DNA from 3 places in the Leuconostoc sp. UCMA20149 genome. Region 2 is predicted to be linked to each of the others. Evidence: predicted binding sites of a transcription regulator. Region 2 holds the regulator's gene; each other region holds the start of a gene.

Region 1 (7,045 bases), on a different contig from region 2:
ACGGGGCACAATATCAAACTGATGTGTATCGCTTTGGTCAAACACATCATGTGCGCGTGACACTGCAATTGCCAGCTCCTGATTACGTTGATGACGGCAATGATTTGTTAGTCGATGCGTTTAGTTTTTTACAAGAAATGATTTTTGACCCGCTTCTAGATGGTCAAAAATTTGACCGAAACGTCTTTGCCAAAGAGCAACAAAGCCTGATTAATGAATTAGAAAGCATTAAAGACGATAAATCACGCTATGCAATTAGTCAATTACGAAATATCACTTACGATGTGCCAAATTTACAATCATCATCAGCAGGTGACATTGATTTGGTCAAAAATTTGACATCTGAGTCGCTCTACACTGCTTACCGGAATATGATTTCAAGTGATCTTGTTAATATTGTTGTTTTGGGTAATGTCAATGAAAGTGATGTTGAATCAATAATCAAGGACTGGTCGATTTCTCCACGAAGGCTACCAGTATTGCAGCCATTTTATCGTCAGGCGCTACGGCCAGCCACTGTTGAAAAGAAGCAATATCAGCGGGACATTAACCAAGCAATGTTGACATTAGCAATGCGTTTGAATGTACCACCGTTGGATAAACAAAGATTTGCGGCTATGGTGATGAATGCTTTGTTGGGCGGATCTCCTTTGTCTAAGTTGTTTATGAATGTACGAGAAAAAGCGTCGTTGGCATACAGCATTTATTCAAAATGGCAATATGATACTGGTTTCTTATTGATTGCGGCCGGCTTAGATGCTGACAAAGTGGTGCAAGCAGAAAAAATGATTGACGAAGAGATTCTGGCAATTCAAAACGGTGACTTTGAGGACAAGGTAGTAACCTCAATTAAAAAAAGTTTGATAAATGATTATCTCAGTCAGCAGGATTCGCCTAATAGCCAAATAGAAATTGCTTTTTCACGTTTGCTGACTGGTAGTGAGACTAGTGAGTCTGAATGGATTAGCCAAGTACAGGCGGTCACTACCAATGATATTCGACTTGTAGCAAAAAAACTTCAGATACAGAGCAGATTTATATTGTTGCCTAAGGAATAGCATGCTAGAAAAGTATTACAAACAATTAAAAGAAAAAGTATTAATCGAAACAATGCCGGATGGGTTAAATGTGGTGATGGTGCAAAAACCGGAGTACCACAAGACATTTGCTGTTTTGACAACCGACTATGGTTCACTTGATGAAAAATATCAGATAGGACATGACTCACCGAAGCAAATTCCTGCTGGCACTGCTCATTTTTTAGAACATAAACTTTTTGAAAAAGAAAATGAGGATGCGTTTACGCGTTTTGGTCAATTAGGGGCGGATGCTAATGCCTTTACAAATGCATATCAAACCAGTTATTTATTTTCTACGACGCAACATGTTGTACCCGCACTCCAGCATCTTTTGCAATTTGTCCAAACACCTTATTTTAGCGATAAAACGGTTGCAAAGGAGCAAGGCATTATTGGGCAAGAAATTCAAATGTACCAAGATGATCCAAATTGGGCTGTTTACATGGGCATCTTGTCTATGATGTATCCTGACTCGCCAATGGCGCACGATATCGCGGGTACACAACAATCTATTGCTACGATTACACCAGAATTATTATATGATGTGCACCACGCTTTTTACCAACCTAGCCAACTCACACTGCAAGTAATTGGTCATTTTGATGCACACGAAATTTTAGAAACAATTAGTCAAACACAACAATCTTTTTCAACCACCTCTTCAGAAATTAAGCGGTTAGTGCCAAATGTTCAACCACTTAGTAGTCTATCTACCACACGTCAGTTTAATATTTCACGCCCCAAAGTTGCATTTGGAATTCGCATTGATGGCAAACCATTAAACGGGACAAATATTACGAAGCGTACTTTAGCGGCAGACTTACTATTAGATTTACTTTTTGGTGAGCAAACGGACTGGTATCAAAAGTTGTATAATGAAGGTATTATTGATTCAGAATTTGACACATCTTTTGATTTAATACGAGAGTATCAGTTCATCACTATCTTCGCTGAAACAACAGCCTATCAGGCTTTAGAAAAGGCGATTCAAACGCAAACTATTCAATATCGAAGTGCGCTAAAAAATCAGGTCCACAGTTTTGAACAACTTAAACGAGCAACAATCGGTGAAGGCATACAACGCCTGAATTCACTTGAAAATATAGCACTTCGAGGAGATGATGCCTTGTCTGGGGTTAATCTTTTTGATAAGATAGAGTTGTTACAAGATTTAACATTTGATGACATTCTTGTAACAGCCGATAAAATTTTTCAGAATGCAGTGCTGCAACGATTTGTGTTGCAAAAATAGGTTTTAGGACATTTATGAGTGAAACATTAACCAATCAAATTGGCGAGCAGTTAAAAGCTGCTCGCCAAGCCAAAAATTTATCATTGGATGATATTCAGGATATTACCAAGATTCAACGTCGCTATTTGGTGGCGATTGAAGAAAACAATCTCAGCGTCTTGCCGGGAGATTTTTATGTACGCGCTTTTATTCGTCAATATGCCTTAGCTGTGGGTTTACATCCAGACGAGGTTTTAGGGGAAAAGCCACCAGTGTCGATTTCACGTAGTAGTGATTTGAGTCGTGCGCACCAAGATGATGATGGGATTATGCGCGCCGGAATTGATCACACAATGACGGCTAGGTCTAGATTGTCCAACTTTATGCCGACAATATGGATAGGTCTGCTGATTATTATTGCACTTGCGGTGATTTGGTTTGTTCTGACTCACGTTGGTACTGGGACGTCACAAAACAGTGATGGCGGGAATGTTTCTGTTTCGTCTTCGGCTGTACCAAAATCTTCGTCAAGTAACACTTCATCTAAAAAATCAAGTTCCTCAACATCTGCCTCTAGCTCTAGTGCAAAAAAGTTGGATTTGGGTTCTCCAGAAACAAATGCCAGTCTACAAACAACGATTTTTAATTTATCTGATGAGAACGCAAAAAAGCATACTGTTGTGATTAAAGCACAAAGTACAGGGACAACTGTCAAGGTTAGCGATGGGAATAACGCCATATTGTTGAATGAGACGGTTTCGGCTGGTACTGATAAAACAGTCGAAATCCCATCCGGTACGAACTCTTTCAACGTGCAATTTACCAACGTTAGCAATGCAACCTTAACTGTGGACGGTGAATCTGTACCAGTAGATGGTGCGACAACTGCTTTTTGGAATGTGTTATTTAATCTAAATAAATAGAAGGATGTCCCATGAATTTACCTAATAAATTAACCGTTTTTCGTATTATTTTAATTCCGATTTTTATCTTGTTATTAACACTGCCATTAGATTGGGGAAACGTAAAGTTGGTGGGTACTGCAGTGCCCACCACATGGTTGATTGCGGCAATTGTCTTTGCAATTGCTGCAATAACTGATTTTCTAGATGGTAAAATTGCACGGAGTCAACACTTAGTAACAAATTTTGGTAAGTTTGCAGATCCATTAGCGGACAAATTATTAGTGATGACTGCTTTGATTTTTCTGACTAGTTTTGGGGTTGTGCCAGCTTGGATGACTGCCGTTATCGTCATTCGTGAACTGGCTATTACTGGCTTAAGAACACTGATCGTTGAAAATAATGGTCAAGTATTAGCTGCACAAATGCCCGGTAAAATCAAAACTTTTTCTCAAATGTTTGCAATTTTCTTTTTGTATATTCATAATGCACCGTTCGCCGTGATTGGCTTTCCAATAGGAGATGTCTTATTGTGGATAGCAGTCATATTTACGATCTATTCAGGATTGGACTATTTTTGGCAAAACAGAGTTGTTTTTTCTGACGGTTTATAATACCTTTTTAAAGCGCGGAAAGCGCTTTTTTCGTATAACAAAGTATGAACAAAAGACAACGAACAAATGTTCGAAAAAGACTTGCTTTTGGTTCTAGAAACAGTTACACTAATCAAGTAAGATAAAAGGAGTTCGCCGCATGGTAACAAAAAAGACGACAAAAAAAGATGATAAAGCTAAAAAGGATGGCCGACAGGCTGCACTTAATGAAGCGCTAAAAAAAATTGAAAAAAATTTTGGTAAGGGCTCTGTGATGACTCTAGGAGACAATGCGCTGACCCAAGTGGAAACAATTCCCTCGGGATCTGTTAAGTTAGACATTGCTTTGGGCGTTGGTGGCTACCCTAAAGGGCGTATTATTGAGGTTTACGGGCCAGAATCTTCTGGAAAAACAACCATTGCACTACATGCTGTTGCTGAAGTACAAAAACAAGGGGGGACAGCAGCGTATATTGATGCTGAAAATGCCTTAGATGTTAAGTACGCAGAGGCTTTAGGTGTCAAAAAGGATGAACTATTACTTTCTCAGCCTGATACAGGTGAACAAGGACTAGAAATTGCCGATGCCTTGGTACAATCTGGAGCGGTTGATATGATTGTGATTGATTCAGTTGCTGCGCTAGTGCCTCGCGCTGAAATTGAGGGTGAAATGGGCGACGCACATGTCGGTCTTCAGGCTCGTTTAATGAGTCAGGCTTTGAGAAAGCTTGCTGGGACTCTAAATCGAACAGGGACTATCGCTATCTTCATTAATCAAATCAGAGAAAAAGTCGGTGTCATGTTTGGTAACCCAGAAACAACACCTGGTGGTCGTGCACTTAAGTTTTATTCAACGGTTCGCCTAGAAGTTCGTCGCTCGACACAAATTAAAGATGGTACTGATGTAACTGGTAATTTAACGAAGGTTAAAGTTGTAAAAAATAAGGTTGCCCCACCGTTTAAGGTAGCAGAAGTAGACATAATGTATGGTAAAGGAATTTCACAGACCGGTGAGATTTTGGATTTGGCAGTTGATCAAGATATTATTGATAAGGCCGGTGCTTGGTATGCATACGAAGGTGAGCGAATTGGTCAAGGGCGAGAAAAAGCTAAAGATTACCTTGATGATCCTGAACACGCTGATTTAAGACAGGAACTTTATATTAAAGTTCGCCAAGCGTATGGCATCAATGGTGATGGCGATGATGTTGCGCCAACCTCAGATGTGCCTGTAGAAAAGGATGGTGCGGTTAGTCAAACTGCAGACTTGGATTTGGGCATTGATGATGATCTAACAGATGAACCAATTGTATAAGTTATGTAAACATTTTAGGAAAACGCTAGGGCGTTTTTCTTTTTTTTGTTACAATGCAGATAATAGATTCCATGGAGATTAACATGACTAAAATATTGGTTGTCGATGATGAAGTAGCAATTTCAACGTTGTTGCAATATAATTTGGAGCAAAATGGGTTTGAGGTGACAACGGCAGGGGATGGTAGTTCCGCTTATCAATTAGCGAAATCAGAACAATTTGATGCAATTTTACTAGATTTAATGTTACCTAACGTGGATGGCATGACAGTTTTAAAACAAATTCGTCAAGATAAAATCACAACACCAGTCATTTTAGTGACGGCCAAAGGGGACGAATTTGACCGAGTGTTTGGTTTGGAACTTGGTGCTGATGATTATATTACCAAGCCGTTTAGCCCACGAGAAGTGATTGCCAGATTAAAAGCAGTGTTACGCCGTTCACAAATACCCACCGTTGAATCAGAAGAAACTGTGATTACGATTCAAGACTTGAATATTAACGATGGCAAAAAGATTGTTACTAAGGCTGGTCAGAGTGTTGCATTGACACCACGTGAATATGATTTATTATTGTATTTCGCCCAGCGATTGGGTCGCGTGATCGATCGCGAAACTATTTTGACCGCAGTTTGGGGCTATGAGTATACTGGTGAAAGCCGTATGGTCGATATGCATATTAGTAATCTACGTGAAAAAATAGAAACAAATCCCAAGTCCCCGGAAATATTGAAAACAGTTCGTGGATTTGGCTATACAATGATTAATTGACGGTCCTAGACCGTTTTTTTTGTAAATATGTCTTTACAATTATTTACATAAACACGACGAAAATAGGTTACTATTCCTAACAATGGCACCGTATTATATAACTTGTAAACAAGGAGTGGCCCCCAAGAGCCTCTACTACGACCTTGTTTTCATTACATAATCCAAAGGGAGAAGTACATCATGAACAAAAAAGTTGCAGGTATTATTGGAGGAATCGTTGTCATTGCGGCAGGGATTGCGTTATATACCTCTGCTAATAACAAGTCGAGTGACAGCAAATCATCATCAACGTCATCGACGAAAGTTAGTGGTAAAGTGCTATCTTTGGGATCAACTGCTTTGCAGCCATTGGCAGAACAAGTTGCTTCCTCGTTTCAAGATAAGAATCCAGATGTTACAGTGACAGTTCAAGGTGGTGGTTCAGGTGCGGGTCTTAGCCAAGTATCAGACGGATCAGCGCAAATTGGTAACTCAGATGTTTTCGCTGAAGAAAAAGAAGGCGTAGATGCAAGCAAGTTAGTTGATCATAAGGTTGCTGTTGTTGGTATTGCACCTGTTGTCAATAGTGATGTTCAAATTAGCAATATTTCAAAGACGCAATTGCGTGAGATTTTCACTGGCAAAATAACGAACTGGAAAGACGTCGGTGGAAAAGATGAAAAGATCGTTGTGATTAACCGTGCAACTGGATCAGGCACACGTGCTGTGTTTGAAAAGAATATCTTAGATGGTCAAAATGCCGTGCAAGCAACTGAACAAGATTCAAATGGTACTGTTCAAAAAATTGTTAAAACTACACCCGGTGCTATTTCATATCTAGCATTTGCTTACTTAGATGCTGATGGTATCAAGGCACTTAAATTGGACAACGTTAAGCCTAGCAAAGCAAATGTTGAAGACAATTCATGGCCTATCTGGGCATACGAACACATGTATACAAAGGGTAAGGCAACTGGTGCCACTAAGGCATTCTTGGATTACTTCTCAACAAAATCAGTTCAAAAGACGATTGTGCCAAAGTTGGGTTACATTGGTTTGACAGATATGAAAGTAACACGTGATTCAAGCGGAAAAGTCACTGACAAATAACTAAATGATATTATTAATTCAAAACAGGGTAATACCTGTTTTTTTGTTAATCAAATTAGTGCTGAT
Region 2 (7,045 bases):
ACTGTCTTTTGCAAATCGATGATGTGAATACCATTACGTTCTGTAAAGATGTATTCGTCCATCTTTGGGTCCCAACGACGTGTTTGGTGACCGAAGTGTACTCCTGCTTCGAGGAGTTCTTTCATTGAAATAACTGCCATGATATGGCCTCCTAGGTTTTTCCGCCGACAAATTCGTGGTTCACGCTGACATCACTGCACCTACGTGTTCTCGTTTGTCGTGTGTATTTGTTGTTTTCCACAACAAGATAAATTATACGGTATTTTTATATGTTTAGCAAGGACTTTATTGCCACACCTTATCTACTTTGTGTGCTAGTAGAAACATTTCTTTTTGGGATCGCGTCAGCTTTTTAAAAGCTGCCTCTGCCTTTAATGCATCACTTTTAGTTTCAAATGATTCCTGATAAATCAATTGAAGTGGATGACGCGATTTAACACGTGTAAATTTAGCTCCCTTTCCTGATTCGTGTGTCGCTAAACGACGCAAGACATCATCTGTAAAACCACCATAAAAATAGCCGTCAGCAGTATATAAAACGTAAAAAAAATATGCTTTCATTATGACCAAGCCTTGCCATACAAAATGTTATTCATTTCGGGTGTGTAATCATTTTTGTCATCATAAGCAATTAAAGCTGGTAAAATTCGTACGCCACCCGGACGTCCTGATTTAATCGCTTCGACCAAAACAATATTTGCCTCACGATCTGCCTTACCATAGACGAATTGAATCCGCTTAATCATAAGTTTGCGGTTAGCAAAAGCTGCAAAAATATCTGCCAAACGGTCTGGTCGATGGACCATATAGAATTTACCGTTATTTTTCAACAGTTTATTAGCAATTTGAGCTAAATTTGGTAAGTTGATTGTTAATTCGTGGCGCGCTAATTCATAGTGATGATCATGATTAGTTTTAGTGGTGTCATTTAAAGGAAAATAAGGTGGGTTACTCAACACGGTCTCGACCGATCCCGGTTTGATGTCCTCAAAAATATTTTTCATATCCTTTTGCAGTACACTAACACGATCAGACATTCCATTCAAATCAATACTGCGCTGTGCCATGGCTGCCAATTCAGGCTGGATTTCGACTAATGTGACGCGGCCACTCACTTTTGGCGCATAAAATAACCCCACCGCCCCAGTGCCGGCACCCAAATCAACAGCATGTCCCCGTCCTTTACCTTTAACATCTGCAAAATGTGCTAATAAAATAGCGTCAAGTGAATAGGAAAACATATCTGGATTTTGAATAATTTTAATATTTTGAGATGGTAAGCCATCAATCCGTTCACCGGATGCTAAACTTAGCTCTGTCATTTGCGTTTCTTCCCTTTTCTCGGTAAAATTGAATTTGATTTCGTTTATGAGGTGAATAAATATGAAATTTTACGAGTTTCTGCGCGGTGTTGCCGTGGCTATTATTTGGACAATCAACGGTCGCATTACATATATGAACCGTGACAAACTACCTAAAGATGATAATTATGTCTTAGTTGGCCCACATCGCACTTGGTGGGACCCTGTATGGTACGCTGTGGCTGCCTATCCTAAACATTTTATTTTTATGGCCAAGATTGAACTTTTTAAATTTAAACCACTGGCATGGCTTATTAAATCAGCAGGTGCTTTCCCTGTTGATCGTGAAAACGTTGGTCCTAGTGTCATCAAATATCCAGTTCGTGAGTTGAAAAGTGGTCAAAGATCATTGATCATGTTCCCGTCTGGTTCGCGCCACAGCGATGATTTGAAGTCCGGATCATTGCTAATTGCGCGTATGGCCGGAAAACCAATTGTACCGGCGGTATACCAAGGCCCAGTGAAGTTTAGCCACCTCTTTAAACGCCATAATACCACAATTAATTTTGGAGAGCCAATCTACATTGATCGCGCCGATAAATTGAATGCTGAAAACATCGCCAAATATACAGACATCATGCAATCAGCATTCGATAAATTAGATGATGAAATTAATCCTGATTGGCACTACATTGATCCTAAAAGAATACAAAAAAAATAAGCGCTAAGCTTATTTTTTTTGCGCATTTGCACTTTGTTGTTTCATTTGAGCCATCATTTGATTCAACTTTTTTTGTGATGGCTTTTGACCCATTGACATCATCATTGACTTCATCATTTCTTCAGAAATTGGTGGATTCTTAGCCAAATAGTTTTTCATTGAACTACGTGCCAAGAAGAAACCACCAGCCAAACCAATCGCCAAGGCCAAAACCGCAATCAAGATTACAAGTCCTGTACTCATCTTATTTCTCCTCATCGAATGTCTGATAACAATTATATCACAGCCGGTTAGTGCATGCCATCAAAAAAGTGAAGTTAATAAGTTCAAAATTCCAGTCCTTTATACACAGAAAACGAACAGAAATCACGTGGTTTCTAAAGAATTTATAAATATTCTTGGATACTTATTTGGCATTTTATAAAATCACGAACACGTGTTTGATTTGTTCGTGTTTTTTGGGTATAATTGAGTTACTAATTATTAAGTAGGAACCCCATCATGGCAATTATTCAAGAAAGCAAACAAATACAAGTCTTAAGATTTATACATGAGGCCCAATCAACTAACGGTTTTCCTCCCACAGTCAGGGAAATTGGTGAGGCCGTTGGATTATCTTCGTCATCTACCATTCATGGCCATATTGAGCGTTTGGTTAAAAAAGGATATCTCTTAAAAGATGCTTCAAAACCAAGAGCACGCGCCATTGAAATCACAGACGCTGGGTTAGAAATGCTAGGTGTTTCAATTACGCCTGGTAAGATTCCTGTTCTCGGTGTTGTGACAGCAGGAACACCAATTTTGGCCGTTGAAGAAGAGGCAACAGAATTTTTCCCCATTCCTGACAATCTAATGCAATTTGATGGTGATTTGTTCATGCTTAATGTTCATGGCGAATCAATGATCAATATTGGTATTTTGGATGGTGACAAAGTCATTGTTCGTCGTCAAGAAAATGCTGATAATGGTGACGTCGTTGTCGCAATGAATGACAATGATGAGGCAACTGTAAAACGCTTTTTCCGTGAAGCAGATCATTATCGATTGCAACCTGAAAATGATGCAATGGCGCCAATTATTTTAAAGCAAGTTACCATTCTCGGTAAAGTTATTGGTCTTTATCGAGACGCAATCTATTAAAAAAAATCGACAATATTGTCGATTTTTTTTAGTTTACTTGCCATTTTTCAGGTTGCTTTTTCCATTCATTTAATGTTTCAATCTGATCTTCAGCCAAGTCTCCTCGACTAATAGCCAATGTCATCAGCTGTGAATAGGTTGTCAATGATTTAAAAGTTAAATTAGCACTCTCAAAATTTTTTACGCCAGCTAACAGTTCGTATGAAAAAATTGACACAATGCCCAAAACATTACCACCCTCTTTTTCAACTGCTTTTGCTGCAGCCAGGACTGAACCACCCGTTGAAATCAAATCATCAATTAGCACTACTTTGTGATTCGCTACGTTTGCACCCTCTGTCTGGCGACCCGCTCCATGATCTTTTGGTTTTGACCGGACATAAATCATTGGTTTTTCTAATTGTTCCGCCACCCAGGCTGCGTGCGGAATCCCTGCTGTAGCAACACCGCCAATAATTTCAACATCAGGGTATTCAGTTTTGATTAATTCTGTTAAACCACTATAAATGTTTTTTCGAACCTTTGGAAAACCAATCGTCATGCGATTATCAGTATAAATCGGACTTTTAATACCTGACGCCCATGTGAATGGTGCCTCCGGTGAAAATTTAACCGCACCAATTTCTAGTAAATCATTAGCAACTTCATTTGCATAATCTGTCATTTAACGACTCCATTCATTCAATACTTGTTGGTATGCGGCAACTGGATCACTAGCTTTAGTAATCGAACGGCCAACAACCAGTCCCGTTGCACCTAATTGTTTTGCTTTGGCTGGTGTTGTGACACGTTTTTGATCGTTTGCGTTATCCCCAGCTAAACGGATACCAGGCGTAATGGTTAAGAAATCTGATTGCGTGTTAGCTTGTATCATACCAGCTTCTAAAGGCGAACTAATCGTGCCATCCACACCTGCGTTGTCAGCCATTTTTGCTAAGTGCAACACATTTTCTACCAACGTTACTGTCGATTGGGAAATTTCTTGAACATCAGCTTCAGAAAAAGATGTTAATTGCGTCACTGCTAGTATTTTTAAGTTTTGACCTTTATTAGCAACTGCAGCAGTCATCATCTTAGTCCCGCCGGCCGCATGTAACGTTAAATACTGAACATCTAATTTTGCAATATTGGCAACTGCATGGCCCACAGTGTTGGGAATGTCATAAAGTTTTAAATCTAAAAAGATATCAAATCCTTTTTGGCGTAAATCTCTGACAAAATCCAGTCCTTCTGCATAAAATAATTCCATACCAACCTTGATTGCCGGCTTTTTGTCTATTTTTTTAAAAGGTTCTAAAAAATTTAGTGCCGTGTTACCATCTGGAAAGTCCAGTGCAATAAAAACTGGTCGATTTATCATGTTTTTTCCCCTTAGTAGTCAACTTTTTTTGAACGTTCGCGTTACTTCTGTCACGTCCGTAAATCCATATTTATCAAGCGCTTTTGGTAATGCTGCAATGATGTCTGTCATAACTGTTGGATTTGTCGCAATTGCAGACCCGACTTGCACGGCTGACGCGCCTGCCATCATAAGTTCTAAAGCATCGTCAACCTGCGTAACGCCACCTACGCCAATAATTGGAATATCAACAGTCTGAGCTGCTTCATAAACAAATCGTACAGCAATCGGATGGATAGCTGTACCTGATAGACCGCCAATTCCTCTTACCAAACTCGGCGCACGCTTAGCCAAATCTAGATTCATCCCGACTAATGTGTTGATTAAGACCAATCCATCCGCACCAGCCAGTTCAACTGCTTTGACGATTGGTTTAATATCAGTAACATTAGGCGACATTTTGGCATAAATGGGTTTCTTAGTAGCTTGGCGCATGGCAGTAATTACTTCAGAAGCAGACTCGGCACTAACACCAAATTCCATACCACCACGATCGACGTTTGGACAAGATAAGTTAACTTCAATCGCTGAAACAGTATCAATGGCATCAAAATATTCTGTTAATCTAACATAATCTTGCACTGTTTCGCCGGCAATTGAAGTCATCACCGGTAAATTGCTGTATTTTTTCGCTATTTTTGGTAAAAATTCTTTAATGACTTTATTAACACCAGGATTTGCCAAGCCGACTGAATTCAAAATACCAGCTGACGTGTTTACAATCCAAGGTTGAGGATTGCCTGTTCGTTCATCCAAAGTGGTTGTTTTAGTAACTAAAGCGCCCAAACGCTCGACTTCGTAGACATCATCAAGTCCATAATACACTGAACCAGATGATGGCATAATGGGATTTTTAAGACTTAAGCCAGGCAAGTTGACTGCTAACTGATTATTCATTTTGTCTCCTAATAGCAGCTCTCAGGCTGCTTTTATTAGTCCTTTATTATTATTGCATCTCTTTAACTGTAAAGCTACGTGACTCTAGAACTTCCAAAAACGCTTTAACTGTGTCCAGTGCCGTAAACAATGGCACGGCATTTTCGATGGCTGCATTTCGAATCAACCGGCCATCGCTCTCTGCACGTTCATCAGCCTGGGTAGTATTGATGACAATTTGCAATTTTTGTTCACGCAATGCAACAACTGAATTGTTATCAGATTCTGAAATTTTATCTAAGATTTCGACTGGTAACGCATTAGCTGCAAGGTAACTACCTGTACCGGCGGTAGCAAAGATTGCAAATCCGAGATCATTAAATCGTTGCGCTAAGGTCAGCGCCTCTTCCTTGTCAGCATCTGCGACTGTGAAAAGCACGTTACCATATTGCGGTACCTTAATATTTGAAGCAACAAAGGCTTTATACAATGCTTTTGGCAAAGTTGTATCCGACCCCATGACTTCCCCAGTTGACTTCATTTCAGGTCCAAGTAGTGAATCGACATCTGGCAATTTAGTAAATGAAAAGATTGGCGCTTTGACATGAACCATGTCATCGGCTGGAACAAGACCTGTTTCAAATCCCATATCAGCCAATTTTTCACCTAGCATCACACGAGTAGCTAATTGTGCCAATGGCAGATGGGTCACTTTTGAAATAAATGGCACTGTACGCGAGGCACGGGGGTTCACTTCAATTACATAGGCTGTATTTTCATGAATGACAAATTGCACATTCATTAAGCCAACTGTGTTCAATGATTTAGCTAAGTTAATGGCCGCGTTAACCATTTCATGTTGCACTTTTTGTGACAAATATTGTGGCGGATATACTGACATTGAATCACCAGAATGTACACCGGCACGTTCAATATGCTCCATAATACCAGGAATTACAGCAGTTTCACCATCTGATAGGACATCCACTTCGGCTTCCTGACCAACGAGGTATGAGTCAATCAATACTGGATGATCATTAGAAACTTTGACTGCGCGCTGCATATAGTCTTTTAGTTCTTCGTCAGATGACACAATTTCCATAGCTCGACCACCCAAAACATAAGATGGTCGGATGAGAACTGGATAACCAATTTCTTGAGCTGCACTCAAAGCATCAGCAACAGTTGTAGCTGTTTTACCCACTGGTTGTGGTAATGCGAGTTGTTTAATCACTTGATCAAATGCTTCACGATCTTCAGCACGATTTAAATCTTCAACCGTTGTTCCCAAAATCTGAACACCATTATCAGTGAGCGGTTGCGCCAAATTAATAGCTGTTTGACCACCAAATTGCACAACGACACCAATAGGCTGTTCTAAATCTATCACATTCAAAACATCTTCTAATGTTAAAGGTTCAAAATACAATTTATCAGACACAGAAAAATCCGTTGAAACCGTTTCAGGATTAGAATTCATGATTATTGCTTCATATCCTGCGCGCTGAATTGCTTTCACTGCATGCACAGTTGCGTAATCAAATTCCACACCTTGACCAATTCGAATTGGACCTGATCCTAAAACAATCACGCTTTTTTTATCAGAAA
Region 3 (7,045 bases), 120 kb from region 2:
CACCTTGACCATCACGATTTTCAACCGCGTAAACCTTATTTGCCTTTGAAACTGCAAGGTAGGTTGGGTTAGTGAGTTCACCAACAAGTGTCGGATTTTGTAAAAGCTTTTTCTCAGTATCAAGTTCCGCTTCATACAATCCCTTTGAGATTCTTTTTGTGTAGGTGCCAAACAAAATTTTATAAATTGCCATGATAGGACTCCTTTAAAATGTCTAAATTTATTATACTCGAATGTAAGCCTTTTCACAAATTTCTTTGTCGACATGGCTGATAATAAGCCAGAAAAGCATGATGAGACATCACGGTTCTGGCTGGCAACACGATTGTTATTTCTATGGTAGAATAATAATAAACGTGATGAATCGGGGAATATTTATGTTAAAAGACCAAGAACAACAGTCATGGTATAGGCGATGGTTTTCTGGCAACAACTTACTCAATGGACTCATTGTCATACTACTAATTTTGTTGATTATTTTTCTGGCTTGGCAGGTTCGATTTGTTTTTGAACCAATGCGAGCTTTATTTACGGCAGTAGGTGCCCCAATCATCATTGCAGGGGTTTTATATTATTTGCTAAGCCCATTGGTAAATTTGTTGGAAAAGCATGTTCATTTACCTAGAAAGTTGTCAATTGGCATTGTATTGATTGCACTTTTAGCAGTTATTGCTGGCGTGATTGTTGCTGTTTACATGGTATTGCGCACGCAAGTTGTATCATTTATTGATAATTGGCCACAATATTGGCGCACGAGTGAACGTTTTATTAATGATACATTTGCTTCTGATCAATTTAAATATATTCGTGATTACCTAAATCATACGAATGCTGATATCAACCAAAATGTGATTGACTGGAGTAAAAAGTATTTGACAAGCGGTGTCGCTGGTATTAGTTCGTTTGCGTCGACATTGACTTCAATTGGTGTCACTATGGTGTCTACGCCATTTATTCTTTATTATATGTTACTTGATGGGCATAAATTTTCGGCCGTTGTGGCTGATAAATTTCCACAAAAAGCACAAATATCAGTTTATCATTTATTGAGAGAAGTAAGCTCGCAAGTGGCACAATACATTCGTGGACAACTTGGTGTTGCTTTAGCGGTTATCATTATGTTCTCGATTGGTTACACCGTCATCGGATTGCCGTATGGTATATTATTGGCTTTAATGGCTGGCTTCTTTAATATGATCCCGTATGTGGGATCTATTCTTGCCCAAGTACCGGTATTTACAGTAGCGTTAATTGCTGGTGGGCCAAAATTGTTGATTTTGGCGATAATCGTTTTGGTAATCGAACAGCCAATAGAGGGGCATGTTATTGCACCAAAAATTCTAGGTGAAGCGTTATCTATTCATCCTGTCACAGTTATCGTCGTATTGCTAAGTGGCGGTCATATCTTTGGTGTACTAGGTGTTGTGCTAGGCGTTCCAGCATACGCTGTTGTTAAAGTTCTTGTCACGCACATTTACGAGTGGTGGCGACATAATTCAGAATTGTTTAAAGTGGAAGGAACCGTTGAAAAATGACTAATCATGTTGTTTTATTTGAACCCTTAATGCCTGCTAATACAGGTAACATTGCGCGTACAACTGCTGGTACGGACGCTGTTTTACATTTAATTGAGCCTCTAGGTTTTGATTTAGATGACAAACATGTTAAGCGGGCTGGTCTCGATTATTGGGACCACGTGCAATTGGTAAGGCATCCAAGCTTGCCGGATTTTTTGGAAACGTTGGCATCTACGGATCATTTGTATCTGGTTTCTAAATTTGCGAACCAAGATTATACAGAGCCTGATTATACAAAGACAGATGGGGATAATTACTTCCTATTTGGTAAAGAAACGACTGGTTTACCAGAAGTATTTATGCGTCAAAATCCAGAAAAGGCCATTCGGATTCCACAAGATGACACCCATATACGATCATTGAATTTATCAAATACTGTTGCCATTGTGATTTATGAGGCGCTACGCCAACAGTCGTTTCCCAATCTTGATACTGTTCATACCTACGAACAAGATAAACTGAAATAGGGGGTTGACGTCACTAAAAAAACTTGTTATGATTATATAGTTGTTTCAACAGCGAAATAACAAAGACCATGGCTCGTTGGTCAAGTGGCGAAGACGCTGCCCTTTCACGGCGGAATCGAGAGTTCGATTCTCTCACGAGCTACTAAAAGTCGCAACTTCGGTTGCGGCTTTTTGTGTTTCATTGTTGAAATTTTCCGACCCCGTTTACAGTTAAGCAATTCTTAAGAATTCGAGATGAACACGCGTTCGTATTTTAAACATGATAAAATAGAGCGTTAGTAATATATTGAGGTAATAGTTTTGGCGACCAGAAAAACAACCAGAAAACGACGAACTACGAGTTCACGTGCAAAAAAACAGCAACACCCACTTGCTAGAAATTTGACGTTATTAATTAGCGCTATTCTAGGTGTTTTGGGTACTTTTAAGCTGGGCTTGATTGGTATTTTTGTAGCAAATATTTTCCGCTTTTTCTTTGGTAACATTTACCTAGCAATTATTGTCCCCTTAACAATCGGTGTACTATATTATATGCTCATGCGGAAGTTGCCGAAAGTTGCTGGGCATTTTTGGATAGGAGCCAGCATGGCATTTGTTGCCATTGAAGTTATTTCCTCTTTACTGTTCTTCACCTATACGCTGCAAGATGGTACCGGATATGTAAATGAAGTCATTCGCATTATTAAACAAGATTTTGTTAACCAATCAGCTAACACCCCAGTTGGTGGTGGCGTGATTGGTGCTGTAGTGTACCATGTTTTGTTCATGTTAATGTCAAATGTTGGTACTTGGATTGTCACAACTCTGTTATTATTCGCTGGTGTGATTATCTTTTTCCGAATTCCAGCACGTGATATTGCTGAAAAAAGTGTTGAAAAAGCGCAAGAGGGTGTGGCCTATATTCAGGAACAAAGGGCTAACGCGCCAAAACGCGAGCCACTATTTAAAAGAAATACCCGTAAAAAAGATATTACCGATTATGGTGACAATCCTTTGGGTGTTGATCATTCAACTACGTCAGAAGTAGCTAATCAGGCTGACAATATAAATGAAGATGTCTCTCAACCTCAAACGCATGAATTTATTGAACCAGAAATCAAGTGGAATGGACCAGTGCCGACTGATGATGACAAACCATCAGATGAATTGCCTCAATCCGATCCAAAAGGGTCACAGGGCGACGAAGAGGTTTCACTAGCGACCGATACACCAGAAGCAAATAATCCAGACTATCAGCTGCCGTCAGCAGACTTGTTAACACAGGTACCTCCGGCGGATCAAACAAAAGAATTTAAAAGTTTGACTGAGAAGTCACGCCTAGTTCATGACACATTACAAAGTTTTGGTGTGGAAGCTGAAGTGACAAGTGTGTCGTTGGGGCCAACTGTTACGCAGTATGAATTAAAACCCGGACAAGGGGTTAAAGTGAATCGTATAGCCAATTTAGCAGATGATTTGGCGTTAGCACTAGCAGCTAAATCAATACGTATAGAGGCACCAATTCCAGGGAAACCATATGTTGGTATTGAAGTACCAAATGATACACAGGCAACTGTTGGGTTCCGAGATATGATTGAACATGCACCGTTTGATGATAATCCATTAAATGTGCCACTTGGGAGAGATGTTACTGGTAATATTATTATGGCCGATTTATCAGCCATGCCACATTTATTAATTGCCGGTTCAACAGGATCTGGTAAATCTGTGGGTCTCAACGGCATTATCATTTCAATTCTACTTCGTGCTAAGCCAAATGAAGTTAAATTGATGATGGTTGATCCGAAGGTAGTTGAATTATCGATTTATAATGGCATTCCACATTTGCTGACACCAGTTGTTTCTGAACCAAGAAAAGCTGCCAAATCATTGCAAAAAGTAGTTGACGAAATGGAAAATCGTTATAAATTGCTGGCACAGTTTGGCAAACGTAATATTGGTGAATATAACGCTGCAGTTGATAAACAAAATGCTGATGCCGTTGAAACAGGTGAGCCGATTATGCAAAAAATGCCATATATCGTCGCAATTGTCGATGAGTTTGCAGATTTAATGAGCACGGTTGGTAGTGAAATTGAGGTTTCGATTGCCCGATTAGGTGCCAAAGCCAGAGCAGCTGGCATTCATATGATTTTGGCTACTCAGCGTCCAGATGTTAAAGTAGTCAATGGTACTATCAAAAGTAACATTCCTGGTAGAATTGCTTTCAGAACGGCTTCAGGCATTGATTCACGTACGATTTTGGATAGTAACGGTGCAGAAAAGTTGTTAGGCAGAGGGGACATGATTTTTGCGCCACCTGGCAAGCCCACACAGCGTGTGCAAGGTGCTTTCATTAGTAACGCTGATGTTACTAGTGTGGTAGAATTTGTTAAAGCACAGCAAGAGGTTCAATATTCTGAAGCTATGACAGTGACAGACGAAGAAGTTGCTCAAGATAGTAGTGATATGTCGGATGGTAATAGTGAGGATGAATTGTTCCAAGACGCATTACAATTTGTGATTGAACAACAAAAGGCATCGACTTCGTTATTACAACGACGATTTAGGATTGGCTATAATCGAGCTGCACGCCTAATTGATGACTTAGAAGCAAGTGGCTATATCGGCCCAGCTGATGGTTCAAGACCGCGACATGTCAATGTTTCGGATGGCAGTTCTGGTATCGAACAGTAAAGAAAAATTGACTTAAAATAAGAGGAGATTAGTATAATGGCATTATCAAAAGAACAAATAGCAGCCTTACAAAACGTGTATGACAATGGTATTCTTGATCACGACGACGTTGCCCATGATGCTTTGAAGCAGGTGTTGGTCGATTTGAAAAAATAAATGCTTAAAGTCTTGATTGCGTGATAAAAAGTACTGACTGTCAGTGAGAAGATGACAGTCAGTACTTTTTTAGTATGCAACGTATATGATTCGAATAATCAAAATGGTCATTGTTGATCATTTTTGACTAAATGCTTAGCTTGGTATCGTTTGCTTAACCCAAAGATCGTCATTATTCCTAATAAGATGTTAAGTAACAATGACAAAATATGCTCTGATACAGCAGTTTTCGGTAAAATGTTAACATTGTGTCGATTATCACTTGAAATATTTTTATGAATAGCGGCACTTGTCATAATATTGTTTGTAGCAATATTCAACTTGTAAGGAGTTGTTGCTTTATTTGTTTGTGGCATAGTTGACAAAGATAATGTGAGTTGATTAGATTTTTTACCTATTGGGTGAGTGTTGAGACTTTCTTTTTCTTGCTTGTACTGCAATTTAGTATTCTTATATTTAATCTGTGCTTCATATTGATTTTGAGAGGCTGTTTTTAGAGCTGTGACGGCCTTATTGTAGTCGGATTCTGCTTGTTCAACCTTTTTTTGTGCCATAGTCAATGCCTTGTCAACCCCTGTTAAAACAGATAACTGATTTCGTAAATCTGTTAATTGATTGAGATCGTCATTTAAATGACTGGCATCGGTTGCCAATTTTCTTTGTGCCATTGTAAGCGTGTTTTGTTGATTTTCTAAATTTTGCGTTGCCGTTGGCAGCACCGCACTTAATTCGACCAATTTATTTTTAAGATCACTAAGATGCGACTGCTTGACTAGAATAATTTCGTTAAGATTATCTACCGTGTCCTGTGCTTGCTTTTGAAGTTGCTGATTAGCTGCTAAAGTGGCACGGTCTGTGTCAAGTTTTTCTTGCGCTTGATCCAATTCATTTTGGTATTGCGTTAGCTTGTTTTTGGCGACTGTTAATTTTTCTTGCTGTGCAAGGTAGTCGTTTTTTGCTGTGACTAAATTTTTTGCTACCTTGGCCAAATCGACGGTTGCTTGTGATAATTTTGATTGGTCAGCTGTGAGCTTTTTGTTGGCTGTTGCTAAATCAATAGTAACCTTATTAAGAGTGGTAGTCGCTGTGGTTACGGCTGACTGCAACATGCCATCCAATGAATCGGCAATACCTGCCGATTCATTGGAAATAGTTAAAGCGGAGGAACTGTTGATTTGGCTGCCATCTTCATAGAAATTGAAGGCGATATTATAACCACCGGCTGCATTAACTAGTTTTGGAGAAATAATTGATAATGACATATAAGTAGACAAGGAATAGCCATCCTGTGGATTATAACCATTTAAGAAATTCTTAAGATGACCCCAATCAGATGGCGCGTCATTCCAAAGCATTGCAATAATAATGTTTGCAAGATTTGCTTTAGCAACCAGCATTGTATCATCGCCAACTGCCATTTCGCCATTTTCAACTTTGACATATTGATCGTATATGCCAGCATTTTGTCCAGAGCCGCGTTGACCAATGATGTCATCAATATCTTTATCAGCATCGATGTGTGCATAGGTTGTATTTGTTTTTGCGCGATCTAATGCCATTGCCTGACCAGCCTTTAGAGTTAAGCTATTCATGTTGAGTGAGGGCAAACCAACCTCATTTCTCACTGAATTAATTAATTTTAGTGCATAGGCAGTTAATTCTTGCGTTTGTTGTGAATCTAAGACGCCATTTTGATCAAATTGTAATTTTGGAGATGAATCTTTGCTGCTATCGACCATGTAAAAACGGTCAACGAATCCTGAACCATCAAGAGGTACATTATAGGCAATGGATTCTCCGTCGCTCAAATACATAGTGACAGCAGTTGAACGATGTTGATTCAATTTTTCTTGATAAGGAATCGGCATAATTACTTGAGTTGGTAATTGTGATTCATCTGTTAGCATACCTTCGTTGGCGTTATCTGATTGTTTAACTGCTGCGTTACGATCAAATTCCTCGTGAGCAGATAATTTTTGTTGTGCTTCGGTCAAATTGTGTTTAGCTAATTCAAGTGATGAATTCAGCTGGTTAACGACATTTTGATCATTGACGACTTTATCACTAATTAACTTAGTGTTGGCATTACTTGAGTCCTCTAAATCTTGAGTATGATCCAAAATTGTTTTAGCAGCGTTAACAATATTTGTAGCTTCTTTGACAATGTTG

Evidence for each region. The regulator LexA, encoded in region 2, represses DNA repair genes until DNA is damaged. The targets are predictions, from matches to a motif close to CNAACANNTGTTNG.
Region 1: the regulator LexA is predicted to act here: its motif matches at 3,886-3,899, upstream of recA (recombinase RecA).
Region 3: the regulator LexA is predicted to act here: its motif matches at 2,280-2,293, upstream of FF105_RS03440 (FtsK/SpoIIIE family DNA translocase).

The regions. Positions count from the first base shown of each region.
Region 1 covers NZ_VJYC01000002.1:32,189-39,233, reverse strand. The annotation lists gene yfmF (EF-P 5-aminopentanol modification-associated protein YfmF) at 1-1,058, shown strand, start outside; gene yfmH (EF-P 5-aminopentanol modification-associated protein YfmH) at 1,060-2,331, shown strand; gene FF105_RS02220 (helix-turn-helix domain-containing protein) at 2,346-3,233, shown strand; gene pgsA (CDP-diacylglycerol--glycerol-3-phosphate 3-phosphatidyltransferase) at 3,245-3,826, shown strand; gene recA (recombinase RecA) at 3,966-5,120, shown strand; gene FF105_RS02205 (response regulator transcription factor) at 5,204-5,890, shown strand; gene FF105_RS02200 (phosphate ABC transporter substrate-binding protein) at 6,071-6,979, shown strand.
Region 2 covers NZ_VJYC01000003.1:157,793-164,837, reverse strand. The annotation lists gene rpsB (30S ribosomal protein S2) at 1-140, opposite strand, end outside; gene FF105_RS04020 (GIY-YIG nuclease family protein) at 286-561, opposite strand; gene FF105_RS04015 (tRNA1(Val) (adenine(37)-N6)-methyltransferase) at 561-1,322, opposite strand; gene FF105_RS04010 (lysophospholipid acyltransferase family protein) at 1,384-2,022, shown strand; gene FF105_RS04005 (YneF family protein) at 2,032-2,265, opposite strand; gene lexA (transcriptional repressor LexA) at 2,524-3,162, shown strand; gene pyrE (orotate phosphoribosyltransferase) at 3,191-3,826, opposite strand; gene pyrF (orotidine-5'-phosphate decarboxylase) at 3,827-4,522, opposite strand; gene FF105_RS03985 (dihydroorotate dehydrogenase) at 4,541-5,458, opposite strand; gene carB (carbamoyl-phosphate synthase large subunit) at 5,508-7,045, opposite strand, start outside.
Region 3 covers NZ_VJYC01000003.1:38,093-45,137, forward strand. The annotation lists gene FF105_RS03420 (lactonase family protein) at 1-193, opposite strand, end outside; gene FF105_RS03425 (AI-2E family transporter) at 378-1,535, shown strand; gene FF105_RS03430 (tRNA (cytidine(34)-2'-O)-methyltransferase) at 1,532-2,044, shown strand; tRNA gene FF105_RS03435 (tRNA-Glu) at 2,115-2,186, shown strand; gene FF105_RS03440 (FtsK/SpoIIIE family DNA translocase) at 2,345-4,720, shown strand; gene FF105_RS03445 (SEC10/PgrA surface exclusion domain-containing protein) at 4,984-7,045, opposite strand, start outside.